Regions from separate parts of the Sporosarcina sp. Y1009 genome, predicted to be linked through region 2. Evidence: riboswitches for the same ligand, from Rfam matches in the RefSeq annotation. Region 2 holds a riboswitch; the other holds the start of a gene.
What was found. A riboswitch is a leader RNA that binds a small molecule or an ion and turns the genes downstream of it on or off. The one in region 2 is predicted to bind S-adenosylmethionine.
Positions count from the first base shown of each region.

Region 1: it holds a riboswitch for S-adenosylmethionine, as region 2 does, so the genes downstream of both, AC25Y1_RS17245 (hypothetical protein) here and AC25Y1_RS07855 (methionine ABC transporter ATP-binding protein) in region 2, are expected to answer to the same signal.

Region 1 is NZ_JBYHFO010000020.1:16,330-33,241, reverse strand. Features, by position in the region: gene AC25Y1_RS17300 (NHL repeat-containing protein) at 1-2,426, shown strand, start outside; gene AC25Y1_RS17295 (SRPBCC family protein) at 2,794-3,093, shown strand; gene AC25Y1_RS17290 (VOC family protein) at 3,437-3,853, opposite strand; gene AC25Y1_RS17285 (MerR family transcriptional regulator) at 4,040-4,750, shown strand; partial or broken gene AC25Y1_RS17280 (DUF6710 family protein) at 4,978-5,469, opposite strand; gene AC25Y1_RS17275 (hypothetical protein) at 5,505-5,723, opposite strand; gene AC25Y1_RS17270 (polysaccharide deacetylase family protein) at 5,846-6,703, opposite strand; gene AC25Y1_RS17265 (methionine ABC transporter permease) at 6,860-7,513, opposite strand; gene AC25Y1_RS17260 (methionine ABC transporter ATP-binding protein) at 7,503-8,504, opposite strand; gene AC25Y1_RS17255 (MetQ/NlpA family ABC transporter substrate-binding protein) at 8,516-9,331, opposite strand; gene AC25Y1_RS17250 (LLM class flavin-dependent oxidoreductase) at 9,360-10,736, opposite strand; gene AC25Y1_RS17245 (hypothetical protein) at 10,771-11,037, opposite strand; SAM riboswitch class I at 11,166-11,277, opposite strand; gene AC25Y1_RS17240 (DHA2 family efflux MFS transporter permease subunit) at 11,813-13,234, shown strand; gene AC25Y1_RS17235 (FAD-dependent oxidoreductase) at 13,413-14,987, shown strand; gene AC25Y1_RS17230 (protein kinase family protein) at 15,251-15,862, shown strand; gene AC25Y1_RS17225 (MgtC/SapB family protein) at 15,967-16,689, shown strand; gene AC25Y1_RS17220 (hypothetical protein) at 16,727-16,912, opposite strand, start outside.
Region 2 is NZ_JBYHFO010000005.1:62,371-79,282, reverse strand. Features, by position in the region: gene dacB (D-alanyl-D-alanine carboxypeptidase/D-alanyl-D-alanine endopeptidase) at 1-1,477, opposite strand, end outside; gene AC25Y1_RS07890 (magnesium transporter MgtE N-terminal domain-containing protein) at 1,604-1,921, shown strand; gene AC25Y1_RS07885 (RNA-guided endonuclease TnpB family protein) at 2,123-3,343, opposite strand; gene tnpA (IS200/IS605 family transposase) at 3,358-3,786, opposite strand; gene mgtE (magnesium transporter) at 3,897-4,958, shown strand; gene AC25Y1_RS07870 (VOC family protein) at 4,998-5,369, shown strand; gene AC25Y1_RS07865 (sulfite exporter TauE/SafE family protein) at 5,371-6,078, opposite strand; gene AC25Y1_RS07860 (glycoside hydrolase family 3 protein) at 6,316-8,619, opposite strand; SAM riboswitch class I at 9,206-9,317, shown strand; gene AC25Y1_RS07855 (methionine ABC transporter ATP-binding protein) at 9,454-10,479, shown strand; gene AC25Y1_RS07850 (methionine ABC transporter permease) at 10,469-11,131, shown strand; gene AC25Y1_RS07845 (MetQ/NlpA family ABC transporter substrate-binding protein) at 11,172-12,047, shown strand; gene AC25Y1_RS07840 (M20 family metallopeptidase) at 12,068-13,270, shown strand; gene AC25Y1_RS07835 (ABC transporter ATP-binding protein) at 13,688-14,560, shown strand; gene AC25Y1_RS07830 (ABC transporter permease subunit) at 14,557-15,654, shown strand; gene AC25Y1_RS07825 (ABC transporter permease subunit) at 15,655-16,912, shown strand, end outside.

The DNA of each region.
Region 1 (16,912 bases), on a different contig from region 2:
TGGGACAAGCATCTGTCATTCAAGAGAATCAATTTGGAGAAAATGAAGTGTATTATCATTCGAATGGTCTTCCAGGAACGTTCTCGGTGCTGGATGCAGAAACAGGGGAACTTAAGTTTTCAGAAGTTGTAAACGATACAGAAGCATTATGGGCAATGACAGTTGGACCTGATAAGAATGTTTATTTTGCGGGCACTGGTGATGGGAAACTGTATCGGTATGTACCTGAACTAGAAAAGATCGAAGAATTAGGTGTAAATCCTTCAGATGATTGGGTATGGGATTTAGAGGCTACAGAAGATGGAAAGATTTATGGATCGACATATCCCCATGCAAGTGTCTTTGAGTATGATATTGCGACTGGAGAGTTCAGAGATTACGGAACTGTAAAAGAAGGGCAGCAATACGCTAGGGGGATAGCTGTCACAGATGAGCACATTTATGTGGGCATCGGAACGACTAAGCATCTATTTAAAGTAGATAGAGTGACAGGTGAGAAAGAAGAAATCATCATTGAAGGGCATTCTGGACAAAGTGGAACGATTGAAAACATGTTTATAGTGAATGATATGCTTCTTGTTTCTGTCGGTACGATAACAATGCTTGTGATTGACCCGGAAACGAACGAAGTTGTTCATACATTCCAATATAGCAATATGATTTCTGAACCGTCACCACATAATGCGAATCTTATCTACTATAAATTTCAAAACCGATTGTATCAATATGATTTTAGCGTCAATCAATCTAGTTTAATTGAAGGCATTCCACTGCTTCCGGATACTGTCCGTGTGAAGGATATGGAGTGGCTCACGTTAACTAGTGGAGAAACCGTTTTGGCTATGGTGACGCAATATGGGGAGTTCATGCTATACAATCCAACTAGCAATAGCGTGAAATTTATTGAGCTAGATATCTCTTCACAAGCAGTGGCCATCCAAGCACTTGAAACAGGTCATGATGGAAAGTTATATATGGGCGGTTATCAGCGTGGGATGAGTATTTATAATCCTTTTGAAAATGAATTGGAAGTAAATATCCCATCGTTTGCACAACCAGAGGGAATCGGATTTCTAAATGACAAAGTGTACTACGGAACTTATGTGGGGGCTATGATGTACAGCTATGATCCACTAGCAGATGTAGATTTAAATAGTAATCCAAAGTTTGAGTATGATATTACAGATCAGCAAGACCGTCCATTTGCCATTACATCAGGGGATGATAAGTTATTCGTTGGAACGATTCCAGATTACGGTATCCTAGGCGGCGCTTTAGCAATCTATGATGAAAAAACAGATGAGTGGTCGCAACATCGAAATGTCGTACAAGATCAAAGTATTATTGCTTTGGCCTATAAAGATGGAAAAATCTATGGTGGTACATCTGTATGGGGCGGCTTAGGCGTAGACCCGAAAGCGACAGAAGCAAAAATATTCGTGTGGGATGTTGAAACGGGAGAGAAAATAGAAGAATTTACGCCAGATATACCCGGAATCGATGAAACACCAAGAATGATTGGTGGACTTTCATTTGGTCCTGATGGAAATTTATGGGGTGCAGTGGATGGAACCATTTTCGCAATGGATCCAGCTACGAAAGAAATTGTGAAAAGTAAAGTAATCCGACCAAGCTTATACAATAGTAGTAAATGGTTCCCATATCGCTTGCAATGGGCACCAGATGGTATGTTATATACGACATTATCGCGGAAGTTAATTGCCATCGAGCCAGAAACATTAGCATATAAAGTGCTCGTTGAAGATTTTATGAACAATATGTCAGTGGGAGTGGATGGTAGTATTTACTATGCACTAGGCAGTAATTTATATCAAATTGCGGTTCCTGAAACCGACGCAACATTAAAAACAGTCACGGTAGATGGTGAGCCATTGTCAGATTTTTCACCTGGCCGGACGAATTATACAATAACCTCGGCGCATAAGTTGACTATAGAAGCCGAAGCTAATGAGCCAGGAGCTCAAGTTGAAATTGTTACTAGTGAAAATAGTACGTTCATCAAAGTTACGGCTACTGACGGGATATCTGAATTGGAATACAAAATAGATTGGGAAAAATCAGCGTATGCAATGGACGTAAAGACAATATTCACAAATAAAAAAGGTCAAGTTATTAACCAGCTAACACCAAATGACATGATAACGGCTGAAATTGAAGTAACAAATACGAAAAACAATAATCAAGATATTATCGTAATGATGGAACTCTTGAATGAAAAAAATGAAGTAGTAGATGTTAAGTATGCATCTAGAACAATACCGAAAAATAAAACAAAGAAAATGTCAACAAAACTTAAGCTACCTTCAAAAATAACAGGATATAAATTAAAAGTAACGGCATGGGAAGGTAAGAAAATAGAAGGAAATATGGTCCCTTTATCAGATGAAGTGATTATTACAGAGTGATTTCGAGTGATTAGGTGACTTCGGTATTATTACGAAGTCATCTTTTTAATTTGCATTAATTGTAAAATGCCGGCTTCACGGAAATAACTATGTGTAAAAAGAGTTCCTTAGGTTATTATAAAATGAACAGCACGGTATATTCGCGTGGTGGTGAATATCAAATTATTGGAGGGGAAATTATGTCATCAAAAATCGAAATCATTCACACTTTTAATATTGCCCGGGAGAACGTTATTAAGGCATTTACTCAAGCTGAACATTTGCAAAGTTGGTGGGGACCAAAAGGATGGGAATTTAATATTTCTACGCTCGAGTTCAGCCAAGGTGGTATCTTCCACTATAGTCAGAAATCCCCTGCGGCGATATCATGTGGGTCAAATTCATTTACGATGAAATTAGCATTCCGGAAAAGATTGTGTATACTCAATTCTTTTCGGATGATGAAGGCAATGTCGCCCGCGCACCTTTTAATACTACCTGGCCACTGAAAGTACAGAATACATTTACGTTCCTAGAACACGATGGTAAAACAACCCTTACAATGATTCAAACTCCTGTATCAGCAACCAAAGAGGAGCTTAATACCTTTGTAGAATCACAGGCTTTGATTCAAAAAGGATTCTCTGGCACCTTCATTCAATTAGAAGATTATTTGTCTAATAACTGATATAAAATAAATCACCGACTATCTTTAAACTTACAATCAAACAAATTTTGACTCTTCTTTAGACAGGGTTGAAGCATTAGCACATTTATCTCAGACCATAAAGCCAGTAAGTGAGGTTCATGAATGGTTTAGTACTCCAACATCTCCTGTTTTTTACACGGATCACGAGAATTTTTTTGGCACCTTGCATACAGTTTCTTACGTGCCTAAAATTTATAAGATAATAGTAACCGCTCCTGGAGGCAAAACACAGGCTATTTCAATGTAGAACTTAAGCTAACGCGGTCGCCAAATAAAAATGGAACTGACTAAGTCAGTTCCATACCAAATGAATATACCGATTTTATTTTTTAGATTTAAGCCACCATAAATTGCCAAATGGATCTACAAAACCTGCCATGTACCCACTGTTTTCATCACCCATAACTTCCATGATGGAGGTGGCTCCTGTACTCAAGGCTGTTTCATATGTTTCAGTAATATTCTCAACGTAAATAAACATTTGTATTGGTACTAAGCCGTCATTCTGTAAATCACCACAGACTCCTGGACTCCAGCTTCCATCATGGGAGGTATCAGCAAAATAAATAATGCTTCCTCCTATTTTCATTTCCGCATGAACTACACCTTCCGTACCCTCGAACTTATCGATGGTTAATACCTCAGAATTAAAAACTTTCTCAGTAAATTCAATAAAATGTGGTGCATTTAGCACCATGAAATAAGGTACGATAGTTTGGTTAACTTCTGGATTATTCATTAATCTCTCTCCTCATTATTAAATTTAGTTAGGGAACTTTAAAAATTCACCTTACACATTAATCATACAAGATTAGTGCAAATGATAAGGTTGTGTTATTGTATATACTCGTATTAAAGGATTATTATAAGAAAACCCGTCATTTACTTTAATTAGCTTTTGTAGGGTTATAGAAGGAGATTAGTGATGAAAGGCATTGACATTGCAAGAAAGTTGAATATTAGTACGAGTGCATTAAGGCATTATGAATCTTGGGGACTTATTCCTAAAGTTGAGCGAGAGACAAATGGATACCGCATCTATACAAAGGAGCACGAGGCATATTTTCGGTGTATACGTGCATTGAATGCTGGCTTCGGGATGGATTTGGTCCGAAAGGTTATGCCACTCATCATAAATGAGAAAGAACTTGATGCCTTATGGCAAATTAACAAGGCACAGGTTGATCTTCATACTGAAAAGGAAACCATACAAAAAACAGTGGATATACTTGATTTAAACGAGTTAACTGCCTTTCCAGATTACCAACATAAAAATTGGTTTACGATTGGAGAGGTAGCTAAAGAAGCGAATGTGTCTGCTTCTGCGATTCGACATTGGGAAAAGGAAGGGTTGATAAAGCCCGAACGTAACAAAGAGAGTGGATTCCGTATATTTAGCCCATCTGATATTAGAAAGGTGCTTATCATCCGAACTGTTCAAAGGGTGGTTTACTCGTTAGATATTGTTCGTGAGGTATTGACTGGTTTTGATAAGAACAACGTAACGCAGGCTAAGGAAATGGCTTTTAAGTCACTTCAATACATTGATAATGTATTAGTGGAGCAAGTAAAAGGTATTGCCTATTTGCACAATCTTTTGGAAGTTGTGGCGAAAAAAGAAAGTCAGGAGATATGATTCATTACGAAATTGAAAGTATATTTTAATAGATTAGAAGATATCTTCGATATAGAGGCACCTGGAGGATTTACTGTCGAAGTTGCTTTTTGATACACAAGCTGAAGAGGCGGCGACTTTTTATACTGGACACTTTTGTTCAATGCTCATTAGATGAGGAAAACTTTCGGTAACAAATTTTGTTGTTATTCCTATTAAGATCTGTTTAAGTGTTCTTGGTCTCGCATCTAATAACTTATTGAATTCTCAGCCATTATACGACCTATTTCAAATATAGCCGCAAACTCAGCATTAAGGACGGGTGAGATAATACTGCCATCTTCTTTACGATAATAATTAACACCAACACAATACACATAATCATACACATCACTAATGTCATAAACATACCTAGGAATAATTTCCCCTTTGCCTTGAATTATCCCAGCTGTTATAGAGTGATTTCCTCCATAGACCCACGCGATCCCAATTGGTAACCATAATTCTACATGGTGATTCGTGTCGTCTTGACACCACTGCCCCCATCTTCTACCTTGCCCAATCAGTACTATACTCTTAATTAATCTCGATTTTTTGCAAGGCCAAGGCAATACTAAATCCCGATTTAATGAGATTACTTTTCTAGTTTTTAGCTTTCTCATAACATCTTGAAAATTACTACCCGCCTTAGTAATCAAGGCTAGTGGATGAATAAGTACTCCTTCGGGAAACAATTTAGGTAAGGGTGATTCATCTCTTTGATATAAAAGATTAGCTAAATAATGAGATTGAAGTTGCCTTCATCAATTAAGGGATGTTCAGTCTCTTCGTTTAAACCGTCGTAACTATTGTTGAATTTCCTTGATTCATCCAAGACAGCTATTGAAAATCTCATAATACTATCGAAGTTGTTTTTAATTTCTATATTGGTGGGGGATATATTTTCTGATTGCTGCTTGATGGTTTTAGAAAGATTTTTATTAAATTGGATCAAATTAGCGCCTCCTTCATATGTACAATAAACATATGAAGGAGGTTGACTGTGAATTCCGAAATCACTTTGTTAAAAAGGTTTGGTTCGAGATGACTGGTTGTTCCGTGATCCCAATGCTTTTTTCATTTTGCCACGGGTATTCCAATTAATTCTGGAACCGTGACAAACTTCGTTCCGTCTTCCTTCAGTTTTAGTATGACTGTATCTAAAGCCTGAACTGTTCCAGATAAATCTGCTGTCCAATCGGTGCCATCATGCATTAATATAATGGATCCGAAACCAACATTACTGAGTATATTGTCTGAAATAATGTCAGCGCTAAGTTGTTTCCAGTCAAGAGAATCCACATCCCAACCGATTACCGTATTATCATTTTGAGCCAATACTTGTACAATCTCATCATTTAAAGCGCCATATGGGGAGCGGAAGAGACGTGGTTTAAAACCAATTATCTCCTCGATCACCTGTTCCGTTTCTGTCAATTCCCATCGTAACCTTTCTAAACTCTCTTTCGGTAAATTGGGGTGCCAATATGTATGGTTTCCAATCGCATGCCCCTCATCATGAATCCGTTTCGTTAACTCTCTATTTGCTTCTGCTCTCGCGCCAAATAGAAAAAAAGTTGCTTTCACATCATGTTTAGCTAAAACGTCAAGCACTTGAGGCGTAAACCGGATATCAGGTCCGTCATCAAATGTCAGCGCTACTTGATTAATCGTTGGATCCCCACGTAGATAGACGATATTAGGATATTTCTTTTGCAATATATCGTTTGAAACAGGACGGGGTTCACGAACGTCTCTTTCTGAACCACCTTCAAATTGAGGTTGATCATCTAAGTATCCATCACGCATCTGTTTGTTTTCTTGTTCGGAGGAGGGGAGAAGTGAGTTCCTATCCGTCTGATGAGTATTCTGACAAGCGACAAGGAAAATGCAAAGGAGCAAAATACTTAATAATTTATCTATGCCTTTATTCAAATTATAACCTCCATACATTTAGATTAATGTTTAGGATATGTCATTATTTTTAATTTATCCTGCTTCAACAAGAACCTTTTTCTTAGGAAGTTTTAAAAAATAAAAATCCTTACATAAGCTGCATGGACAGCGTATGTAAGGATTTATGAATTTGAATTACCTTTTATCAGCCACATGTGCAGCCCGATCGCCAATAAATTGAATGAACTGAACAAGGAAGATTAAGGAAACGACAGTGATGACCATGACTTCGTTTTGATAACGGTAATAGCCAAAACGGATAGCGAAGTCCCCGATACCGCCTCCGCCGATCATTCCTGCCATTGCGGAATAGCTTAACAAACTAATGATTGTGACTGTTAAACCCGAGATGAGTCCTGATTTAGATTCTGGCAATAACACTTTTCGAATAATTAGCCACGGGGAAGCGCCGACTGATTCAGCTGCTTCAATGACGCCTTTGTCAATTTCGCGTAAAGAGTTTTCCACTAATCGTGCATAAAATGGAATGCCCGCTACCGTTAGCGAAAAGCTTGCTGCGGTAGGTCCCATTGAATCCCCAAGAATGAATGTCGTTAAAGGAAGTAATACGACGAGTAAGATGACAAATGGGATGGAACGAATAATATTAATAATTGTACCGGATATATTTTGTAGGATTTTATTTTGCCAAAACATTCCTTCGCTCGTCGTAAACAGTCCAATTCCAAGTGGGACCCCGATTAATACTGAAAGCGTGACGGATATTGTTAACATCCATGCAGTTTCCAAAAAGGCGACGCCGAATTCATTTAGTAAGCTAGGAGACATGAGCCAGCACCTCCAGACGGTTCGTTCGATTTGTAATATACTCGATTGCGCGTTCAATTTCATATTGTTCGCCTTTAATTTCAACGATGAGAATACCTAGCGGACGATCTTGGATATAGCTGATCTGACCATGCAGTATATTTACGATGACTTTGAAACGATTGATTGTCTCTGAAATGATACTGTCTTCTGCAGAGTCACCGCGGAAGGTGATTTGAGCAATGGATCCGGTTCTTGCTTCTAGTAAACGTTCTGGCAATGTTAAGGAATGAACGGTTTGAACAAATTGCTTTGCCAATGGAGTTTGTGGATCAGCAAACAATTCATACGCTTCATTCACCTCAATAACTTTACCATTCTCCATCACTGCAACGCGGTGGCAAATTTCTTGAACAACTGCCATTTCATGTGTAATGAGGACGATGGTAATCCCTAATCTTTCGTTTATTTCTTTCAACAACTTCAGAATAGACGCCGTCGTATTAGGATCTAGTGCAGACGTAGCTTCATCGCAAAGTAGGACGGTTGGGTCGTTCGCAAGTGCACGTGCAATCCCTACGCGTTGTTTTTGACCTCCCGATAGTTGAGCCGGATAATAATCGGCACGATCGGCAAGCCCAACCATTTCGAGTAACTCTGGAACACGTTGCTGAATTTCTTCTTTCGTTTTCCCGGCCGCCAACATTGAAAAGGCAATGTTTTCATATACTTTCGCAGAGCTAATTAAATGAAAATGTTGAAAAATCATGCCGATTTTCAATCGTTCTTTTCGCACTTCTTTTTTGGACAAAGCCATCAAATCTTTTTTATTAACGAGGACTTTTCCCTTTGTCGGTTTTTCAAGTAAATTTAGACATCTAAGTAATGTACTTTTTCCCGCGCCGCTATAACCGATAATGCCGAAAATTTCACCTTTCGGAATGGTAAGACTGACATTATCAACGGCCGTGACGTTTTTATACGTTTTCGTAACATTCACAAGTTCAATCATGGGGTTATCTCCTATTCTTTCTGATAATCGGGTTTTGTAAATTCCGCATTATTTTCGTTCGTATATTGTAAAAACGCTTCAGAATGATAGGCTTTTTTAATTGCCGCTGCGAACGGTTCGTCTAAATTGTCCTTGTGATAGGCAACGTTATTCATAAATTCAGGCGGCGTATCCTCTATAAGAACGGCATCCTGCAAGTTTAAGCCCGAGGAAATTGCAAAATTACCGTTAATGAATGCAAAATCGGTATCGCCTAACGATCTTGGAAGTTGTGCACCGTCAATTGCTTTAATTTCTAAATTGTATTTGTTTTCAACGATGTCTTTTTCAGAAGCTCTAGATTGATCAATTTCACCTGTAAGTGTAATCCATCCCAAACGTTCCAGCATTTGAAGGGCTCTCGCCGTGCTAACTGGGTCGTTAGACAATGTTAACCTCATTCCTTCTTTTACGTCAGAAACATCTGTATGCTTTTCTGAATACAGTCCAATTGGTGCGGTGGGTACCGCATGACCGACTGCTAGATCTGCCTTATGATCTTTATTAAAAGCCTCTAAATAGACGGATGTTTGAAATACATTTGCGTCAATACTGCCTTCTTGTAATGCACGGTTTGGTTGGATGTAATCATTGAATTCAACCAGTTTTACTTTGTAACCGTCTTTTTCCAGTAATGGAATGATGCTTTCTTTCAGTTGATCTGCATAAGGCCCTGACGTCGCCCCGATTTTCAACTCTTTTTTGTCTCCACTTGCTTCTCCAGAACTGCATGCAGACAGGAGAAGTAGCGTAAACAATGCTAGAAAAGGAATTATGACTTTTTTCATTTTAATGACCACCTTTATAGTTAATGATTTAGACATTGACGAGTGAAAATGTTTTTCCAGGATGATTTTCAGGCAATCGATCGGTTCCAAATAAATTTCCACGCATTGTCGTACTTTGCACATCATCCTTTTGGCGAATTAATCCGCGCGCTTGTAGAACGGGTGTGACCAATTCTGCAAAATCTTTAAAGGATCCTGGTTTAATTGCGTACGTTATATTAAATCCGTCGACATCCGCATCTTTAACCCATCTTTCCATTTCATCTGCAATTTTTTCAGGTGTGCCGACAACAACTGGACCGATACCGCCGATTCCCACAAATTCAGCAATTTCTCGAATGGTCCATTTTTTGTCCGGATCCACTTTTGTGAAAATGTCAACGCGTGAACGCATTGAATCGTTTTCAACAAACTGTAGATCTTCATCTAAATCGTATTCAGATAAGTCGATTCCCGTCCAGCCACTGAACAAGCTCATCGCACCTTCAAGGCTAATATGTTTTTTGTAATCTTCATATTTTGCTTCTGCTTCTTCTTGCGTTCGCCCGACAATCGGAGTGAAGAGGCTATACACTTTGATATCTTCGCCTTTTCTACCAAACTGCTCCGCCTGACCGCGTATTTTATCGACAAACTTACGCGCGATATCAGTTGTAGGCATGGAGACATAGACCCCTTCTGCGTGTTCTGCCGCAAATGCACTTCCTTTTGGTGATAAACCAGCTTGAAAAATGACCGGCGTTCGTTGTGGAGAAGGTTCGCATAAGTGAGCGCCAGGAACGGTGAAGTACTTACCCTTATGTTGAATGTCGTGAACTTTTTCTGGGTCAACATACATTTTTCTTTCTATGTCACGAACAACGGCATCTTCTTCCCAGCTTTGTTCCCATAATTTATAACAAACGTCTAAATATTCTTCTGCAATTGAATAGCGTTCATCATGTGCAATTTGTTCGGTCATTCCAATGTTTATTGCTGCACTTTTCAAATAAGACGTTACAACATTCCAGCCAACACGGCCTTTTGTTAAATGATCTAATGTCGACATGCGACGTGAAAATGTATAAGGATGCTCATGCGTGACAGACGCGGTAATGCCAAATGACAAATTTTTAGTAACTGCTGCCATTGCCGGAACAATGAGCATCGGATCATTGATAGGGGATTGCACCGCTTGCCTAAGACCCGCGTCTCTTTTTCCTTCATAGACATCATACGGACCGAGTACATCTGCTAAAAAGACAGAGTCAAACTGCGCTTCTTCTAATAACTGTGCAAACTCGATCCAATAATTAATGTCCGTGTAGCGATGTGCTTCATTGTCAGGATGGGACCAAAGTCCGGGAGATTGGTTACTAGGGCAGTTCATATCAAATGCGTTTAATAAAATTCTTTTTTTTGTCATTGTAAGTTCCTCCTAATTTTTTGTTGCGTTAACACTAAACAACTACTTCTTGCAGGTTCACATAACTTTCCAACGTATTCGTTAATCCTTCTGGGAAGCGTTGCTTTGTCAAGTGTTCTTCTACATTTGCTGTTATGTAGTGCAAAAACTTCAAAATATGTACTCTTCTGTCTAAAACATCCTTGAATCCATTCTCGTAAAACCATGCGTCGATCGTATTGTAAACACCACGGTTAATGTAGAAAGTTTTTTCGATTTCCCTGACGAATGATAAATCAGGCAAATGAACATCAATAATCATAAAAAACACCTCCTATACACAACACAGCATATTTGTTCCAACCATCCTTCCTTGAAAAAATAAAAACCCTCTACTCATGATGAGTAGAGGGTGAAATACAAAATTAAAAGTTAACTGTAATTTCAGCCGTCTCATCTGAAGAATACGAATGTATTCTACTGAACTTAGCACCATACAATAAAAGATTTGCTGGTTGCTGAGGTTTCAAAGGGTCAGTCCCTCCACCTCTCTTGATAAGCAGCGATACTATTTAGTTTTGAATGTCGATCGAATACCTAGATATTAGCGATCAAACGTTAGATTAGATACTATCTATATTTCTAGAAAGAGTCAAGGGGTTTTGATGAAATAGTCTGATATAAGCGAAAAGTCATGGTAGTCTACTGGATTCTGATTTTAGTGAAAAAACGTCTCTACTATGTAACGGTAGAAAGAAAAGTGGAAATCTTTATGGTTTTTCGACTAATTATTCAAGTTGAAATCATGGGTGAAATGCACTATAAAATAGGACGCATGTTGTTCTATAAGTGGGAGATTCGGTTCTCTAATAGATTCGTTTATTTACAAGGCATTATAGTATTAAAATGTATTGTATTTCTGTATAGTAAATAGGTTAATATATTAAATGAGCTATTATCTTTTGAAGATATTTCTATGCTTGTACAGACAGAATACAAGTCACAATCTCGAATGGGGTAATTACCAAACAGTCGATGTTGAGAAACAGCAAAGAATAAAACAAGATTGATTTAGTTTTTAATTGGAGGAATTATTTATGTCAACAACAGAAAAAAGTCAAGTTATCAAGTCGACCCCCATTTTGCTGTCTTTTTTAATTGCAGGGTTTATTGGGTTATTTAGTGAAACAGCTTTAAACATGGCACTCGGTGGTTTAGTGAAGGAATTCGATGTACCCCATTCCACCGTTCAATGGCTAACTACAGGTTTTCTATTGACCTTAGCGATATTAATTCCTATTTCTGCTCTTTTAATTCAATGGTTTAGTACACGACAATTGTTTATTGCTTCACTCATATTTTCTATTATTGGAACGATTGTTGCAGGATCAGCGCCAATTTTCGATGTCTTGATTGTAGGGCGTGTAATTCAAGCGATTGGGACGGGCTTACTGATACCGCTTATGTTTAATACGATTTTGCTGATTTATCCAATCCATAAAAGAGGAACGATTATGGGCCTAATGGGGTTGGTGATGATGGTTGCACCAGCTATTGGGCCAGCCCTTTCAGGTATAATCATTGAAAATTTAAGTTGGAATTGGATTTTCTGGGTCACGCTACCGTTTCTTGCGCTTGCACTACTCGCTGGTATTATTTATATGCAAAATGTTTCTACGCTTACTAAACCTAAAATCGATATTCTGTCGATTATTTTATCGAGTATTGGTTTTGGTGGCATTGTTTATGGTTTTAGTGCCGCTGGAGAAGAAGGCTGGGGAAGTACCATCGTTGTAGCAACCATTGTAATTGGTCTTATAGCGCTTATTGTCTTCTCCATAAGACAACTTACAATGAAGACGCCAATGCTTGATCTCCGTGCGTTTAAATATCCGATGTTTACTTTGGGGCTCTTGAGCGTCTTTGTTACTTTCATGGTCATTTTGTCTACCATGATTCTCTTACCTTTATACTTGCAGACGGGCATGGGGTTAGCTCCGGTTATAGCGGGACTTGTCCTTTTACCAGGGGGTATCATAAATGGCATTATGTCTCCAATAACAGGTCGACTTTTTGATAAATACGGACCAAGGGGACTCGTTACACCTGGATTTATTATAATGGTCATTATGCTGTGGAGCTTGTCGAACGTAACGACAACAACATCCATATTCATGATCGTCTTCTTGCATTCACTTCTTTTTATAGGTGTTTCGTTGGTGATGATGCCAGCTCAAACAAATGGACTGAACCAACTTCCGAGAGACCTATATCCAGATGGAACAGCTTTGATGAACACATTACAACAAGTATCAGGTGCAATCGGTACAGCCGTTGCCATTACAATTATGTCAGCTGCACAAACGAGTTATTTAAATAAAGTAACAGATCCAACTAGTTTATCGGCAGTGAGTGAATCTTTAACTGCAGGCGTTCAAACTGCATTTATTTTCGGATTGATACTTGCAGTCATTGGTCTGATTATGTCATTCTTTATTAAATCATCACGCAATCTATAAAATCTAAAGAATTGACTATTGTCTCTATTAATCATAAAACGGCACTTGATAAGCGAGAGTAAATGCTTATCAGGGTGTCGTTTTTTTATTTTCCCAGACTTGGTTTGTATCGATTGTTTAGACCAGATGTTGTATGGGAATCCTTCAATTATCCAATTATCGAAATGGAGGATATATAATGACCCAAAACATTGGTAAATTACCAGAGCATCCGGAGTCCTATTGGAGGACGGGTATTGAGTTTCCAGAGTATCCAAGCTTAGAGGATGATCTACAAGTTGATGTCGTGATTGTAGGGGCGGGAATTACAGGTATAACGTCTGCTTATTTATTGGTCAACGAAGGATTGAAGGTCGCTGTCATTGAGGCAGGAAAAGTGATGAACGGGACAACAGGTCATACGACAGCCAAAATCACTGCTCAACATGATTTAATTTACGATGAATTCATTCGCAATATTGGTAGAAGCAACGCGCGTTTGTATTATGAAGCGAATATTGAAGCGCTTAATTTTATCGAAAAAACTGTGAACGAACATAAAATTGATTGTGAATTTAGCACACAGGACGCGTACATATACGCCACTTCGGAGAAATATGCTAAGAAAGTTGAAAAAGAAGCTGAAGCCTACGAAAAGATTGGAATTGATGGTGGATTAGTTGATAGTATTCCTTTCGATATAGACATAAAAAAAGTGCTTGTGATGAAAAATCAAGCGCAGTTTCACCCAACTAAATACTTAGTTCACTTGATTCAATTATTCACGGAAAAAGGCGGGCTTATTTTTGAGAACACAACAGCAGTGAATATTGAAACTGGTGAACAACCTGTTGTGCTGACTCGCGGAGAATTAGCGCCAAAAATTACAGCTAATCATGTCTTGGCATGTTCCCATTTTCCGTTCTATGAAGGACTAGGTCTCTATTCGACAAGAATGTATGCGGATCGTTCTTATGCGCTTGCTGTTAAAGCGAACAAGAAATTCCCCGGCGGAATCTATATCAGTGCTGATGAGCCAACACGTTCACTTCGTTCAGTAAGTGTTGACGGGGAAGAAATCGTGCTTATTGTTGGTGAAAGTCACAAGACCGGGCAAGGAATCGAGACAATGGAACATTACGAGGCATTGGAGACTTTTGGCGAGGAAGTCTTCGGTCTGAAAGAAATTGTCTACCGATGGTCAGCTCAGGATTTAGTGACACTGGACAAACTGCCATATATCGGTGAACTAACATCTGGACAACCGAATATCTTGATTGCGACAGGGTTTCGAAAATGGGGTATGTCAAATGGAACTGCGGCTGCACTGTTGTTCCGGGATATGATTTTAGGCAAGGAGAATAATTTTCAAAAGTTATATTCACCTTCACGGTTCTATGCACATCCGAGTTTGAAAAACTTCTTGGTTGAGAACGCCAATGTTGTCGGACAGTTGATAAAAGGGAAGCTAGATTCACCAAAAACAACACCCGAAGATTTAGAGAATGGTGAAGGTGCCGTTATTACGCTGGACGGGCACAGAAAAGGTGCCTACAAAGATGATGCCGGTAAACTTCATATTGTCCATACAACTTGTACGCATATCGGCTGTGAAGTTGAGTGGAATAATGGGGACCGAACTTGGGATTGCCCATGTCATGGCTCGAGATTCTCATTTGAAGGAGAAGTGATTGAAGGTCCGGCCGAAAAACCATTACAAAAATATGATTATAAAATGATTGACAACTTGACATCGGAAGACTCCGGCTATTGACAGTAAAATCATTGACTCCGAAACAGTCAGCGCTTATACTAAGCCTTACAAATTAAATAACTTTTTACTTCCTTTAAGGGGAGTAGCAGTACAGCAAAGTCGTCAACACAGGGGTTGAACCCTCGGCTTTGTTGGCAACTTTAGTTGTTTGCGAGACCTTACCGATTATTTGGTGAGGTCTTTTTGTATTTTCGAGACGTTAATGGCCAATTATTGGTTATCACGTCTTTTTTTATTTCATATAATATATTGGAGGACAAACCTTGACTACCTATCAAGCACTAGCAAAGACAGTCGTCATTAATAAGAGAAATCGTCTAATAAGCTATGATAATTCTTTAGAACATATCGGGACGGGCAGAAGTGCCTTTGTTTTTAGAATAAAATCATCAAATAAAGCGATGAAAGTATATTTTCCTGAATTTACCTACATCGCGAAGGAAGAGGGGGAAATATATCAAATACTTCAAAACATCTCTTCCTACCCTTCGATTCATGATGCTGGATTGAACTATATTGTCATGGACTATATTAAAGGGCATACACTTTTCGAATGTATTGCACGTAGAAAGCGCATTACAGTAGCTCATATTCAAGAAATTGATTATGCACTTTCATTGGCTCGATCTAAGGGGCTAAATCCTTCAGATATTCATTTACGTAACCTAATTATCACTTCAAGTGGTGAGATCAAAATCATTGATGTGGCACGTTTTCGACAAAAGAAAAACTGCAGGCAATGGCATGACCTTAAAAAAGCATATTATGGGCTTTATCGTAAACGTCTTTTTCCAAAGAAAATTTCTGCAATCCCCTTAAATATCGTAGCTTACCTTTATAAAAAAGGACTTTTACCGGCTTACAATATGAATTAAAAAACTTTGTCTAAATTAATTTCTGCATTAATTCATAAAATAAGTTACAAATCATCTAATAACGGTAATAGTAGGGTATCAGGGAAATGAAAGTGGGGATTATATTGGATTGGATTGCGGATGTTGGGCTTTATCCCGATGTATTAATAAAAATTTCCTTGGCGTTGCTTTTGAGTTTAATCATTGGTGTTGAAAGAGAAATTAAAAAGAAACCAATAGGACTGAAAACTAGCGCAGTCATCGCCACATTTAGTTGTCTTTTAACCATTGTTTCTATAGAATCTGCATATTTAGTACCAGCACGTGATGATATTAATGTAACGATGGATCCACTTCGTCTCGCAGCACAAGTTGTCAGCGGAATTGGTTTTCTCGGGGCAGGTGCGATTTTAAGAAAAGGCAATGATACGATAACCGGTTTAACAACTGCGGCTATGATTTGGGGAGCGGCAAGTATTGGTATTGCGGTAGGCGCAGGTTTTTATATTGAAGCGGCATTCGCTGTTGTATGCGTAATGTTTGTTGTGGAAGTACTATCGCCAATTCTTGGGAAGTATGGTCCAAAGCGACTCCGCTCAAAAGAAGTTCCGTGTATTCTAATCCTGACTGACAAAAAGAGTATACCTGATGTCTTAGTTTATTTAGAAAAGAACAGCATGATTGTGGAACATTTAAAAATCAAACAAATTGTTGATCAAGATCATCTCATAAAGCATGTAATGGATTTAAGATTATCAACTATTTCAGAAAAACCAATCTTTCAGTTTTATAATGATTTAGACGCACTGCCATACATTGAATCTATCGAAATTGAAATTATACAATAGTAAAGGGCAATAGCTAACATGCTATTGCCCTTTACTATTAGTCTTCATCGCTATCATCATCGTCCATATCTAAATCGGTGTCGCTCTCTGGATCAACATCTTTCTGAATTGGATCGTCTATGATGATATCGTCATTGTCGCCATCATCGCTGTCATCACTGCATGCAGAGAGTAGTCCAATCGACAAAACTGCAGCCGCACCTATTTTTATAAACTTAGCTTG
Region 2 (16,912 bases):
AGATGAGGGTTTCACCGTCTTTTGTTTCCGCGTACCCCGCCAAAGAAGTAACACCGTTTAGTGTTCCAGTTTTCGCTTTGACCTTGCCTTCTGCGGCTGTATCTTTCATGCGATATCGTAATGTTCCACCGACAAATCTTTCTTCAACTCCCGCGATAGGTAATGAATTCATGAAGTCATCGTACCAGGGTTTAGTTTGTGCAATATATAAAAGGTTAGTTACTTCATTAGATGTGACGAGGGTTTTATGGGACATCCCTGAACCGTCGCGCAGCAATATGGTGTTCATATCAATCCCTATGTCAGCGAGTGTTTGATTCATCGTCGAAAGTCCTTTCGTCCAACTGCCTTCGCCGCCGATTACTCGTCCTATTTCTTTGACGAGCACTTCCCCGTGTCCGTTATTGCTTAATTTCATAAAAGGTGTGATTAGTTCTTTCAAAGGTATGGACTGTTTAGTGGCCAAAAGAGTTGCGCCGCTAGGAACTGTGCCAGTTCCGACTAGTGTTTCGTTTGTCAATTCGATGCCTTTTTCGTCTAGTACGTGTTTGAATACATTCATCGTATAATTCGCTGGTTCCCAAACGGATGCCCAGGAACGATTTTGTTTGAAGCCTATTGGAACTGTTCCAGTGACGATGACCGTATTTGAACCGTGTTCGCGCTCTGCTTTAATGTAAGACGTTCCATTCTTCGCAACAGTTTTTGTTTTGTTGACAGTGGTCAAATAGCTGTTTTCTGGAACCATTCGAATCGTCCCGGCTTCACCAACTTTAGTTGCTGGATAAACGTCAACGATAACTGTTCCTGCGTCAAAATCGTCGTTCGGAGAGAGTGTCAACCCTGAAACTTGTGCGCCCGTGTAATACGGCTCATCGGACCAGTTTAAATCTTGAGAAAGTCGGTCATCATCGTACCATGTATCGTCTCCGAAAAGATCGCCTGTTATGGTGTGAATGCCTTTTTCTTTTAATTCATGAGCAAAATCGATTAAGTCGTCTTTCGTTAATGTCGGATCGCCTAGTCCTCGTAAGTAAAGATTCCCTAGAAGTTCTCCGCCCTTAATTTCCCCATCGGTGTACAGTTCTGTTTTAAATGTGTGATCTAACCCAAGCGTTTCAAGTGCCGCGACTCCGGTGAAAAGTTTCATGAGCGAGGCTGGATGGACTCTTGTATCGCCTAAATTTGTGTACAGGATTTTCCCGTCGGTTGCTTTTCGAATGCTGATGGAAGTTGTTGTTCCGTCTAGCCTGGGGTCATTTAAAACAGTTTCTATTTGCTCCTCTAATCCAGCATCATTTTCAATTATTCTTTTTTCCATGGCTTCGTTTGGTTTAATTTCTTTAAAAACGAACTCTTTAGAAGAAGGCGATGCAACCTCTACTTGGTCGAAAGGATTTTGGCTAACTGGGACGTTGACGACAACCAGTAGAAGTATGAAAACAATGATTGATTTTACTATTCTTAGATTATCCAACTGACTGCACCTCAGCATTCATTCAATTTATGAAGACAATATCAAGGTTTTTAACTGGCTCTTTTAGGGCAAATTAACAATAGACAATAAAACAATTCTTTTCTAAATAAATAAGGAGTGTTGTGAGTGATTAACAAAATTGAAGAAGATCAAGTTGCAATTGGTTTAATTCAACTATTGAAAGACGGGAAGAAAGAAGAGTTTCAAGATGTTATTAAAGAACTTATACCTTATGATGTTGCACACCAATATAAGGAATTGCCCGTGAAACGCCGGCCACTTTTTCTTGAATATTTGGAGTTGGAGCAGCTGGCCTATCTTTTGCGGTACCTCACACGAGATGAACAACTCCATGTCATTGAAGTCCTGAAAGCTGATCGTTCAGCGGAACTCTTAGACCTTATGAAAAATGATGAACTTGCAGTCATGTTGACAGGATTTTGAACCTCCCACGACTGTAGTCACGAGATTCCAATGTCAAAAGACGTTGAAAGCCCGGTGCCGTTGGATTCCTGCTTCATCGAGAACTGCGTTAATTGCAACGTCTAACACTCTCTCCATTGCTCCTTTCCTAGCGAACAAACAGCCCCCCTTAGGTGCTGACAGGCACACCCCGCAGTTCCTGCGGTAGTTAGAATCTTTAATTTAGATTTCTGCCAACATACGAATGCCTTCCTCTTTTATATTTTTAGCGGCATTTACATCTCGGTCATGTTCCCTCCCACAATTCGAACAGACCCAAGTTCGATCAGAAAGGGATAAAAGCGTATTTTTCTCTCCGCACCCATTGCACTTCTTTGAGGAGGCAAAGAAGCGGCCAATGAGCACAACCTTTTTGTGGGCCCAATCTGCTTTATATATCACGAAAGTTACGAAAGTAGACCAGCCCACATCAGAAATACTGCGTGCCAATCTACGATTCTTGATCATACTTTTGACATTCAAATCTTCCAACACGATAACTTGGTTTTCATTAACGAGTTTTCTAGATTCTTTATGCAGAAAGTCCTTGCGCATATTTGTGATCTGTAAGTGTAGTTTCGCGATTTTTTTTTGTTGTTTTTTATAGTTTACAGAACCTTTCATTTTGTTTTTCAAGCTACGTTGAAGCTTTGCCAGCTTACTCAAGGCATTCTTCAGGTGCTGCGGGTTCTCGACCTTTCTACCGTTTGAATCGATTAGAAAATGCGTTAAACCTAAGTCGCAACCAATGACTTCCTCGCTTGGAATCGTCGACCAATCAACCTCTTTTTTAAGTGGGATAATTTCTTCGATTCGTAATGAAATATGGGTTTGCTTGCTACCGTGAACGGTTAGCGTAGCCGCTTTCACTTTTCCATTGAAGCCATTTTCTTGAAACGATGCGATTTGCCCTTTTGAAAACCGGACGTTTACCCATCCGAGTTTAGGTACTTTAATGCGTTGTTTTTCAAAGTCAATCGCTAGATTTCCATTGGTTTCTTTTGTTGAATAACTTTGTTTAGATGTATGCTTGGACTTGAATTTTGGGTAGCCGTTTTGTCCTTTGAAGAAGCGGTCGTAAGCGTCATCCACTTGTTCCATGCCGCACTCTAATGCGAATTTATCGGGTTCAGACAGCCATTCATACGCAGGACTCTTTTTTAAAGCAACAAAATCTTTTTTGAAAGCACTATAACTGATGGCTCTCTTCGTCTCTTTGTATGTTTTTTGTTTTTCAGCCAAATAAGCGTTATAGGCGAAACGAGCACAACCAATTGATTTAACAATCAGTTCGTGCTGCGCCGGTGTTGTAATCGCACGAACTTTCATGCCGTAAAAACGTAATTTCTTGCCTTCTTTTTCAAGTTCTTGATTACGTTCTACGACAGTTTTTCTTCGAGCCATAACGAACACCTCCCTTAGTTTTTTGGTCTGCCACGCTTTCTCGGTGCGGTTTGTTGTCCTTGAATATAAGCTTTAATTTGCTCATCCGTTCGATCACTCACAGTACAAACGAAATACGATGGATTCCAGAGATGTCCACCCCAGAGCGTATTTTGCAGCTCCGGGAACTCTTTAAAAAGAAAGCGGGCACTGTTTCCTTTTAACGCTTTCATTATATTTGGAATGTAATGTTGTGGGGAACATTCGATTAACATATGTATATGGTCGCCATCCGTTTCCATTTCAACGATTGTAAAAGCATGTGTCTTGGATTGTTGGATTAAAATCTCTTTCAAGCGGGCTTCCACTAAGCCATTCAGTATGCTTTTTCTATACTTCACACACCAAACCATATGGTATTGAATACTGTACACATAGCCTCTACCTTTTCTAACATTCACTATTATCACCCTATTATAATAATAACATGTGCAATTTTTAATAGATAACTAAAACCATTTTAATTTGTTTAGGATCTAAAAAAACACCCTATCCCACGACTGAAGTCACGGGTATGCGGGTGCTAGTCAAATCAAGTGATGCCATTGATAAACTCATTAAGAAGATGAAACACGAAGAGTCCACTGCGATTCGTAGGATTCTTTCATACCCCGAAAAGTCTGCCGGCCGCGCGATGTCTGACCGCTTTGTTTGGATTGACAAGTCATACACAGTTAAAGAGGCCACCCAAAAACTGAAACATTTCTCGGACCTAGCGGAGTATTTAAACTACCTCTACGTGATTGATCATGAACAAAAACTTGTCGGTGTTGTTTCTTACCGTGATTTATTGCTCGCGGAAAGTGATATTGTCATTGAAGATATTATGGTCAAGAATGTTATTAAAGTAGACGTCTTAACGAAACAAGAAGAAGTTGCGAAACTCATTGCTAGACATGATTTTGTTTCCATTCCAGTTGTGGTGGAGGGTAATACATTGGCGGGAATTATAACAGTTGATGATGTTGTTGACATTATTATGAGAGAAGCAGATGAAGATATCGGAATGCTTCTAGCTTCAGGTAAAGACATTGACTTTAATACGCCGCCGTTCATTGCAGCCTATAGACGACTTCCGTGGCTCATTTTACTATTATTTATCGGTCTTGTTTCCGGAAGTATTATTTCAAGATTTGAAGCAACACTCGAAGCGGTTGTCGCTCTGGCTTTTTTCATGCCCATGATTGCAGGCATGACTGGAAATACAGGAACTCAATCGCTCGCCATCGTTGTGCGCGGATTTGTGACTGAGGACCTGAGTGCAAAGAAAACGATTAAACTGATTTTCAGAGAATTTTTTGTCGGCATTATTATCGGTGTCACTTGCGCAATCCTCATTTCAATTATTGCTTATGTTTGGCAAGGCAGTCTTGTTCTTGGGTTAGTTGTCGGTGCATCCTTGCTTGTTACGCTCATTATCGGGACGCTTGCGGGAACGATTATCCCGCTTATCTTACACAAGTTCAATGTGGATCCTGCGGTTGCATCAGGACCGTTAATTACGACAATCAATGATATTTTATCACTTCTCATATACTTTGGCATTGCGACGATGTTTATTTCCAAACTCATGTAATAAAACAATTGAGAAAATAGTGCCAAAGGGGAAATTCATATGACGAAAATTAATGGAATCGGTCAAGTTGCAGTGCCTGTCAAAGAAATTAATCGCGCAATTACTTTTTACCAAGATGTTTTAGGTTTGCCGCTATTATTCAGCACCGATACGATGGCGTTTTTTGACTGCGACGGCGTGAGACTTCTCCTTAGTCTCCCCGAAAAAGAGCAATTTGGGGCGGCTAGTTCCGTACTTTATTTTAATGTTGATGATATTCATGAGCATTATGAAACGTTGAAAGCTAGGGATGTTTCATTTCTGGATGAACCGCATGTTGTCGCAAAAATGGGTTCATCTGAAACATGGATGGTGTTTTTCAACGACACCGAAGGCAATACACATGCTTTAATGAGCGAAGTCACGGTATAAGTTATTGAATAATTAGATAAACCCCGGTAAACAATAAAATCACATAGGTAAAAATCCGAAAATACGTTTGATTGATGCGGTGGAATAGAAGTTGTCCAAAATACAATCCTAAAACGACGAGGGGCAATCCCATTCCGCTCGATGTCCAAACGGTTTTATTGGTCCCGGCAAATAGTACTTGAATGATGAGGCTAATTGAATAAATAAAAAGATAAAATGCTAATGTCGTAGCACGCAATTGCGCTTTTGGTGTGCCTGTTCCTGAAAAATAGAGGAGTAAAGGCGGACCGGGCATACCAATTCCCGTCGTTAGCAAACCGGATATTCCTCCTATATAAAAATCGCGACGTTTCGTCATTTTCAAGCGATAATTTAAAATAAGCAAAAGTGTTAACGTTAAAATGACTACGCCAATACCTAGTTTCAACTTCTCCGTTTCCGCAAATAAAAAGATCAGAATCCCGATTGGCAACCCTGGTAAACTTCCAATAATGAATCGTTTTAGTATGCCCAAATCGATATCTTTGCGTATTTTTCTAATAAGCGCAGCAGAAATGACAAGCGATAATACTAAATTGATTTGAATGGCTTCTCTAGGTTCAAAAATCAACAATAAGAACGGCGTTGCCATGATGGAAAAGCCAAATCCCGTGCTTGTTTGTAAAATAGACGCAAATAATATAATGACAACAAATAACAAAACAGTCACTTTATTACCTCCTCGTTCATAGCATACCATTTGGGGCGGATAATCCACATGCGAAATGGGAGACACCAGTTCCAAGTATTTTTCTGTAATAGCTATCAAGCATACACAAAAACCCCCGATTCTTATAGGTTAGTAGTTTCAAACTGACTCTACTACACCAAGCATCGAGGGTTTCTTCTGTATTATAAATTATCCTGAGTTATCATTTTTCAATGGTTTTTGTACACGTTCCCTATCCTATTCCCAAAGCTCCAATAACTCCACTGCCCCTACTCGAAGTTCTTCATAAGCACTCGCGGATATTTTGCCTTTTTCGTATTGTTGTTCTAACTTTTTAATGAATTTCTTCACATGCTTAACAACTTTCTCGGCATTATTTTGAGTTTCGAATTGTGCAACTGGATTCAATTGAGCTTGTAGTGAACGAGCGGCTCCGTGGTTAGCGAATTGACCGTCCTCTTCCAAACGATCAATTTCTTCAATTAAATAAGAAGCGCTTACATAAGATAAACCATAGCCTAACGCATAATCGTCACCAACAGCGTTTGTATAAACATAGTCAAATGTTTCAGCGTATCCAGGTACATCAGATGCGTTATTTTCAACCGCTTCTTTGTCAGCTGGTACCGTGAATGGTAGCTTTCCAGTTGGGTTAAATTTACCGCGAATGATGTCCACGATAGCATCTGGCGTCGTATTGAATGTAGCTAATACGGCATCTGCACCCGGCTCAATTTCATTGATCAGCCATGGATTGGTCATATTTACGCTTAAAATCGTCGTCTCTACTTTTTCTTGGATCTCAAGAATGCGTTCCGAATCAATTCCGGTATCAGAATCCTTAATCAGTTCAATAGACGGCGGATCATCTTCCGTGTCATCTTCTCTCCAACTTAAAGCTGGCATCACGGAGATAAAAGCGTGTGTAGCTTCTTCGACAGTATCGACGATTTCAATTAATGGATCTGCCAGCGCAATCGATGCTTTCAACCCTTCACTTGATGCTGCTGCAGCTTCTTCATCTTCCTCAAAGACTTCTACATAGAGCTTTACATCGCCTGCTTCTTCATCTGTAATCGGTAAAACTGGTCCTGTTTCCTCATTACCATTGCGTAATAGCACGATGGACTTGCGGTGTGCTTCATCTGCCAATGCTTGTGATTCAGGATTATCAGCGATTTGCTGTGCGAGTTCAGGATCTACATATGGATTTTCAAAAAGACCCAAGTCATACATCTCGGTGAGCAGGAAGGTAATCGAATGGTTGATCACTGATTCTTCTACCAATCCTGTTTGAATCGCCTCAATCAGTGGTGCAACATCCGTGCCACCTGAGAAAATGTTTGTTCCAGCGTCGATTGCTTTTGCATAACGCTCAGGTAAAGTGAGATGTTCCACACCCCAAGGACGATCTCCATCATTAATAATGCCGGTATCAGAGTTTACATAGCCTTCGAATCCGATTTCATCGCGAAGAAGACCTTGAAGTAACCCTTTATTATAAGCAAAGGCAACTTCTTCAAATTGCTGATCTTCTGTGTACCATAAATGCTTCGGAAGCTGATCTGCACTTCCTTCATTTACCGGTTTTGCATAGTAAGGCATGATAGATGCCGTGCCTGCTTCAACTGCCGCTAAAAATGGTGGCAGGTGATATGTATACAAGCTTCCTTCGGTTGGATACACATTTGTACTTCCCCATTCATGATGAGGGTCTGTACCTTCTAATCGCGGACCGCCACCAGCAAAGTGTTTAATGGTTAGTGCAACACTGTTTTCGTCTAATTCCTCACCTTGAAAACCTTCAACGATTGAAGTGATCATGTTGGAAATTAGTTCAGGATCTTCGCCAAATGTACCATCCGTACGTGTCCAGCGTGGCTCAGTCAGCACATCTGCCATATAGCCATAAAGCTTATGCATCCCGGTTGCGCGCCATTCTTTGGCAGCAATTTCGGCAAACTCCTTCACAAGCTCTGTATCCCTTGTCGCAGCAAGACCAAGCTCGCCCGGCCAAGTCGATAGTTGTCCACCAGCTTCTGCATGACCATATGTCTGGTTCGGGTTCACGTGGTTACGCGGATTGGAAGTCATCACTACCGGAATCCCCAAACGAGAAGCCTCTCCTAGTTCTTGAAACTCATTATTTCGAGACGCAAGATCCCGCGGCTCTGGATCATCACGAACGATGAAGTTACGTAAATTTTTCTCTTGAAGAGTTAAACGGCTGGAATCATTATTAAACGAAGAAATCAGCATTAATCCTGCTTTTTCTTCCACAGTCATTTTAGAGACCAAATCTTCTACCCGTTCTTCAACAGGAAGTCTCCAGTCCTCGTAACGATCCAGTTCGCCATTTGCATTCAAATCCCTGAATGCTTCTCCATCTACTTCAATAATTTCCTTTACTCGGGTTTCAACAGTAGTAGTAGATTTTTCAGCATTTGCAATACCCGATGTCGGAGCTACGGGGGAAAATACTAACACAGCAACTAACATTAGAATTACACTTTTAGATAAATAACTAGATTTAAAGTTCATTTTTTTGCCTCCTTAGATATTATTGTAACTTTAAAAAAACTGCCACTTCTGATAGCGATTACTGATTTTCTCATTCCTTCCTGTATCCCCCCTCACCCATTAAAGCGCTTTCATATTTACGATACAGATACGCTGGTAAGTTAGTTTGGCTAGCAATCAAATAAACTAACTGCATTCATCGTAGGTGTAAGTTGTTTATTTTTCAACACGTTTTCTGCCTTTTCTAAAAAATGAGTCAAATGAAGTGATGCTTCCAACTAATACCAAAGTATTACAAAAAATGAAATAAATTCTACTTTATTAAGATTATTCGTTATAAAAACAACCTTTAGCACAAACAAAAATAGACTTTCTTCCATATAGGCACACAGACCCAAAACCAATATTTACTTTTCAAATTAAAAGTACACATAGCTTTTTCGGACAAATAGGTCATATTTAACAGACTTGAATCAAGAAATTTACTTTCATTTTGACTGCGGTAATAATTCGAATAATTTTACTTCAAATATTTGATTGACTTATACTTCTTTTCGCTCTAAAGTAAGGATTAATTCTTGCGACAATTGAATAGCAAAACATCACTTTCTTATCAAGAGAGATCGAGGGACAGGCCCTATGACATCTCGGCAACAGATTCATGACGAATGAATACTGTGCTAATTCCTGCAAGTGCTTCGGCATTTGGAAGATGAGGACGAGATGGTTTCTTACATACTAGAAGCCCTCTTTTTTCTTATCGAACGATGATAAGTAAGAAGGGGCTTTTTCTTTTTTCACTGATGGCTGAGATGTTGTGAACGCGGAATAAGAGTTTTATCAGGAGGTTTTGACATGATTGAATTTAAAAATGTCTCGAAGACGTTTAGTCTTGGAAAACGGGAGGTGCACGCGGTTAAAGATGTTTCCCTCTTTGTTGAAAAAGGAGAGATATACGGCATTATCGGATTTAGTGGTGCTGGAAAAAGTACGCTACTGCGTTTAGTAAATATGTTAGAGCGTCCAACAGCTGGTTCTGTTTTCATCAACGAAATTGACGTCAGTACATTATCAGCGAAAGAACTACGTAAACAACGCCAAAACATCGGCATGATATTCCAAAACTTTAACTTGTTTAACTCAAGAACAGTTTCGGGAAATATCGCTTATCCATTGAAATTAGCCGGCGCATCAAAACAAGACATTCAAGAGCGTGTCCAAGAACTATTGGCTTTCGTCGGGCTATCTGATAAAGCGAAAGATTATCCAGATCAACTATCCGGTGGACAAAAACAACGTGTTGGGATTGCCAGAGCACTCGCCAGCTCCCCAGATATTCTAATTTGTGATGAAGCAACATCCGCTCTAGACCCTGACACAACTGCTGATATTTTACGGTTACTCAAAAAGGTCAATAAGGAGTTCGGGATAACCATTCTCCTTATCACACATGAAATGCATGTCATTCAATCAATTTGCGACAATGTAGCGGTCATGGAAGAAGGCGAAGTGATTGAGTCTGGAGAAGTTTTCGAAACCTTTACCGACCCACAACATTCGACTACGCAGCGCTTTATCCAATCCATCCAACAGGACTTGCCTTCGGAAAAGCTTTTGAACGAATGGCGATCAAAAGGTGGTACCCAGTTATACCGCGTTATTTTTAAAGGCGATATTGCAAGTAACCCTGTACTCTCGCAAGTAACTCGAAAACATGGCGTCGATTTCAACATCGTCTACGGCTCGGTTCGAGAGTTACAAGAACGCTTTTTCGGAAATCTGCTGGTTTCGTTTGAAGGCGATACGGAAGCGATTCAAAAAGTATTGCAGGAACTTCAAACGATCGTTGAAATAAAGGAGGTCATTAAAGATGAAAGTTGATTGGTCCACGTTTTGGCCACGTATTGTAGAAGCGACTGGCGAAACGCTCCTCATGGTGATCGCCACACTGATTTTTGGTTCAATTATTGGAATCTCGCTTGGCCTACTATTGTTTGTGACAAGAGAAAATAACATTTTAGAAAATAAAGCTGTTTCACGGATATTGAATATATTTATTAATATCATTCGACCGATTCCATTTATCATCTTCTTGGTTGCCATTTCACAACTTACGAGATTGGTAATGGGTACCACCATTGGAACGGCGGCAGCTATATTCCCGATGACCATAGTAGCCAGTTTCGTAGTTGCCCGAGTCGTAGAGAATAACTTGGTGAGTATTGACCCCGGCGTAATCGAGGCTGCACAAGCTATGGGAGCTAGCCCGTTACGAATTATCTTTACAGTCCTTATTCCAGAAGCGCTTGGGCCTTTGATTTTAGGATTAACTTTCGTTTCAGTCAGTCTCATCGATTTCTCGGCAGTTGCGGGAACGGTCGGTGGCGGTGGCCTTGGACATATCGCTATGACTTATGGTTATCAGCGGTTTGATGGAAGTGTCATGATTGTAACGGTTGTTATCCTTATTGTGATGGTACAAGTTGCACAGTGGATTGGAAATACGCTTTCTAAAAAGATTATGCGTCGTTGATTAAAAAATAGATGAACTTACATAAAAGGAGAAGAGAAAAATGAGAAAATTATTGATTTTATGTTTAGCGATTGTAACTGCAGCTATATTAACGGCTTGTGGTACTAAAGAAAATGCCGGAAAAAATGCTGATGGTGAAAAAACAGTTAAAGTGAAAATCGGCGTCAATGGATCAGACGGTGCTCAGTGGCCAATTCTGAAAGAAAAAGCTGCGAAGGAAGGCATCGAAATTGAACTTATTGAGTTCGCGGATTACACTTTGCCAAATAATGCACTTGCACAAGGCGATGTTGATTTAAACGCATTCCAACATTTTTCTTTCTTGGCCCAATATGTAAAAGAAAGCGGAAATGAACTTGTTCCAATTGGCTCGACAATGTTTGCACCACTTGGCGTTTACACTGAAAAAATAAGCGATATTTCTGAGATCAAAGAAGGAGACAAAATTGCAATTCCTGATGACCCTTCAAACCAAGCACGTGCACTACGCTTACTTGAAAGTGCTGGACTCATTAAGCTAACTGATGACTTTGGATTATTTGGAGACCCGAGTAAAATTATTGAAAACAAATTGAATTTAGAAATCATTCCAATGGTCGCGCAACAAACGCCTCGTTCATTGCCAGACGTGACTGCTGCTGTTATTAACAATGGATTTGCTGGACTAGCAGGATTTTCACCAGGCGAGGATCCAATCTTTAGAGAATCTGTCGATGATGAAAATATTTACCCGTATGTGAATTTAATTGCAGCAAGCGAGAAGGAAAAAGACAATAAAACATTCAAACGCATCGTTGAGTTATATCAAGAAGAAGATATTGCAAAAGCTGTTGAAAAAGATACAAAAGGTGGATCTTATCTGATTAATTTAACGCAGGAAGAAATTGATACATTATTTGAAGACCTTAAAAAATAATTGAACTGGGGGCAATCATAATGAGCATTGTAAAAGAAGAGACGAACGTATTATTCCAATCTATCGAAAACAACCGTGCGTTATATATTCAAACGAGTCAGGATATCCATGCAAAACCGGAAATCGGAAACGAAGAAGTGTATGCGAGCGCTAAACATGTGGCATTGTTGGAAAATGCCGGGTTTGAAGTGACAACAGCGGTTGCTGGTCATGAAACTTCGTTTTATGCAGTGAAAGACAGTGGAAAAGAAGGTCCGACAATCGCTTATCTTGCTGAATATGATGCACTTCCAGGGTTAGGTCATGCATGCGGACATAATATCATCGGAACAACGAGTGTCGCAGCGGGGATTGCACTCGCTGAAGCGCTTCCTGAAACTGGCGGACGCGTCGTCGTTCTTGGGACTCCTGCTGAAGAAGGCGGCCCAAATGGTAGTGCAAAGGGGAGTTTCGTCAGACAAGGCTTTTTAAAAGATGTTGACGTTGCACTCATGATTCACCCATCTGGTAAAACTGCAACAACAGGCGAATCACTTGCTGTAGATCCACTTGATTTCCATTTTTACGGAAAACCTGCGCACGCATCAGGTTCACCAGAAGCAGGCATTAACGCGTTAGATGCTGTTATTCAACTGTTCAACGGCATCAGTGCACTTCGTCAACAATTACCGTCTGATGTTCGTATTCACGGCATTATTACACACGGAGGCGATGCACCGAATATTATTCCCGAATATGCATCCGCACGCTTCTATATTCGCGCTGCATCATGGCAAAAAACAGTCGAAGTATCTGATAAAGTTCGGAACGTCGCTGAAGGGGCTGCGCTTGCGACAGGTGCAACCGTCAAAATCGAACGCTTCCAGAACGAAGTAAAAGATCTTGTCCTTAACTCGGTTCTTGATAACATCTTGGATGAAGAACTTTCCGCACTTGGCGAAGTAGTCCATACCGAAAAGAGAGAAGGTAAAGGCTCGACGGACGCAGGAAACATTAGCTACGAAGTGCCAACTGCACATCCGTATATCAAAATCGGACCGGATAATCTTGTTGCGCACACTGATGAATTCAGAGAAGCCGCGAAGTCAGAACAGGGTGATGAAGCTTTAATTACTGGCGCTAAAGCTTTAGCGTCAACAGGGCATCGTTTATTGACAGATTTTGAATTGCTTCATCGCGTGAAGAAGGAATTTGAGAGAGCTTTGGCTGCTAAGGCGGAATGATGTGAGCGGCGGCTTTAGTCGTTTACCGAAGCTTATAATTTCGCAATTTAAATAACATCATATTTGACCATCAAATGGCACTATAATTCAAAAAACTGAAAGACTCTTAAACTAGAGTCCTTCAGTTTTTTTGTCGCTTTTTATAGAGTTAGATTTAATTGCCTTATGCTAATGGCATCCGCCTTTAAATATATTTATATATTATTCAATCCTCATTTTTAGCAAATTTTGTATATTATCTGAATATATGATACTATTAATTAAAATAGAGAATTTATCGATGAAGTAAACTATGAAAATAGTTTCATAAGCTTATTTGCGTTGTTATTCGCCTTTGTTAAGTTTTCCTGTCTAAAATGCATTAACAGCAAGTTATAAAATAACAGAAAAGTTGGTGGGATTTTGTCTATTTTAACTGTGCAAAAATTATCGAAACGCTTTAAAAAGCAATCCGTCATTAATGATATTTCACTTACAATTGACACGCCGGGAATATGGGCACTGATTGGTCCCAACGGTGTTGGAAAGACGACATTACTAAATCTAATTACGAACTTAATCCCTGCTAGTTCGGGAACTGTGCAACTAGTTGGCAAATCCAATAAAGATTACTCTGTTTTTAAAGAAGTATCATTTTTACAAGATAATACGGTATTATTTGATTATTTAACTGGGTACGACCATTTAAAATATATTTGTGATGTTCATAACCTGCCTAAAAAGCGGGTTCAAGAAATTGCGACGTATGTCGGAATGGAAAATTATTTAAAAAAAACGGCCGGAGATTATTCGTTAGGGATGAAACAACATCTTCTTTTAGCGATGGCGATTGTCAATAAACCCCAACTATTACTGCTCGATGAACCATTAAACGGATTAGATCCTACGAGCGCAATTTTAATAAGAAAAATACTCGTAGAGTTGGCGGAAAGTGGTACGACAATTATATTATCCTCCCATAACCTGGCCGAAGTAGACCGTGTAACTAAAAACATTCTCTTTTTAAAAGATGGCAAACTAATCGAAGAAGATTTAAGTGATTTCGAGCAAGTCTATTACCATTTTGAGGTGGAAGACAAAGGACCAATGAAATCGATTTTCTCGTCAAAATCCTATCTTTTCTCTGAAACTGAACAAGGTTTTACCGTGCAGCTAAATGATGAAGGCTTCCAATCATTAATTGATTTATTTAGAGACTCGGATGTTGATATTATTGATATGCAAAAAGAAGTCGTAGGTTCGGAAAAACGGTATGAGGAAATATTTGAAATAGCAGGGCCGACAAAATGAAACTTCTCTTATTCGAATTCAAAAAGATGATTCGTACGAAAACCGTCCTTTATTTATTTCTTTTTACTGCGCTTTTCATAGCGGGTATTTTCCTCAAAAATATCATACAACAAGATTCAATCATTCCTAAGAAAGTAACCTACTTTTCAGAGTTCTCCTCAGAAGTCAGTTCGAATAATTCAGGAGATCTGGAGGATTTAAAGAAAATCCATGACCCTGAAATTGAGGCAAGACTGGAAATTGGTAATCAATTATATGGATTGATACGTGAATTAATACAGGCAATTGAAACTGAGGAGTCAACACAAGAACTTCAACTTGAGAATGATGTATACCGAATGGCGATGACCTATAAAGAAATGGAAGGACAATTTTCTCTTGGTCAGATAGAAATCGATGAGACCATCCTGATTAATGAAGAGTTGCAGCGAGTGGGGTTAAAGAAAGAGGATTTCGATTTGTCCATAGAGGGGGCCGTTTTTCTTAAAAAAGTTATGAATTTAGCCATCACCCCTATCGGATTTCTTATCGTATTGCTTATTTTAGGTACATTTATTACGAGAGAATTTGAGGATCATAATGCTCAACTTATTTTCACATTACCAATTCCCAAGTGGAAGTACATAATGACAAAGTTTAGTAGTTTGTTCATCGTCTTTATTGTTTGGATATCATTTGTCATTTCGCTCGCTTACCTACTTCCATCCATTTTTTCTCAGGCCGATAGCAACTTCTTTAAGTATCCACTTTTAACAAAGGCCGATCAATTAACGACTATCGGGATTTACTTGAAAGAAGGTACTTTAATCGCAATTTGCTTCGCTCTCTTTGCGGTTGCCTTATTATTGTTTCTTAGCTTCTTCATTCGACATACAATTATCACTTATGTTGCTTTGTTTATTTTCTTTATAGGTGGTTGGATGATGACTTCGAATGACGTTACCCATTTTATCAATCCTTTTGTTTATCAAGAGATTGAAACTGTTCTTATTGCGTTGCCGACCTATTATCCGGGTGGACTTGCTGTGCTTATTATAAGTGCACTTGTCCTTTTACTCCTTACGATCAGCGTCACTGAGAAGAGGGGGATATAAATGAAGCATTTTCGATTTGAATGGAAAAAGTTAACGAAACAAAAAATGATTTGGGCAACTGTTCTATTGTCATTTATCGCAGCGGTTAGTCTTTACTTTTTTAATTATTCTGTTGCAGAAAAGTTACATGAAAATAATATTGCTGGTGTAAAGAGCACTATACAAGACTTTGAGAACTGGATTGAAAATGAAGAAATCGAACTAAATAAAGCGGAAGAAAGCGGCAAAGTCGATAAGATACAGACTATCGAAGAAAACATTGAACGATTTAAAAACTCGATACTATGGCGAGAACAATGGCTGGAAGATTACACCGAAGGTAATTGGAAAAATATCTTTCAAGAAGATATTGAGCACCTTGAAAATGCCATAGCGGGCCATGGCGGTTTTGGCGTCGAAGATCAAAATATCGGGCCCTTTACAATCCGTGTAACAAAAGAAGAAACAGAATGGCTAGTGGAGCGCGGGCTCGAACCAGTTGCCCATGAACCTAACTTTTTCTTTTTTCATCCTACTATATATGACCAATTTACTGGAAAGTCACTGGACAGATGGAAAAGTCTTACGAAACGTTACGGTGAAACCGGATTAACCTATCTTTATCAAATGATGCCAAACTATTACTTAACGATTATCATCTTGATTGGCCTCTTCATCTTCGGGAATACGATTAGCGCTGAGTCTAGAGGAAAGAAAAGAGGCTTGCACTTTTTCTTCGTTCAACCGATTCCGAAGATGCGTTTATTTGTGGCAAAGTATGTCAGTGGTCTACTTTACTTGGTTGGTTTCATACTTCTCATTGTCGCCGCACCTCTCTTCAGTAGTTTGTTTACAAAAGGGATTGGAAGCCTCCAATATCCAGTGCTTTTCTATGAAGGGGCCATTCCCAATTCGTTCGATCCTCAATATACAAAGTTAAGTGCAGAGAATGACTCATTCCATTTTATCACGATGGGTGAATATTTCCTTCAAGCGATTGGGTTAGCACTCGTTTTGGCATTCTTCCTGTACTCACTCTATCTATTGATTTCGTTTTTCATTAAAAGTCCAACGATTAATCTACTAATTGTCAGCGGGCTAACATTTGGTGGAATGATGATACTTTCGCCGTCGAAATTTAATCCATTCACATATGTCGATATTCATCGTGTGTTAAATGGGGAAATTGCTGCTTTGTCGATTGACCCTTCGATTCACTTTCAAAACGGGGTCATTCTTTTGTTAGGGCTTGGTTTGCTGTTGGCAGTTATTAATCTGG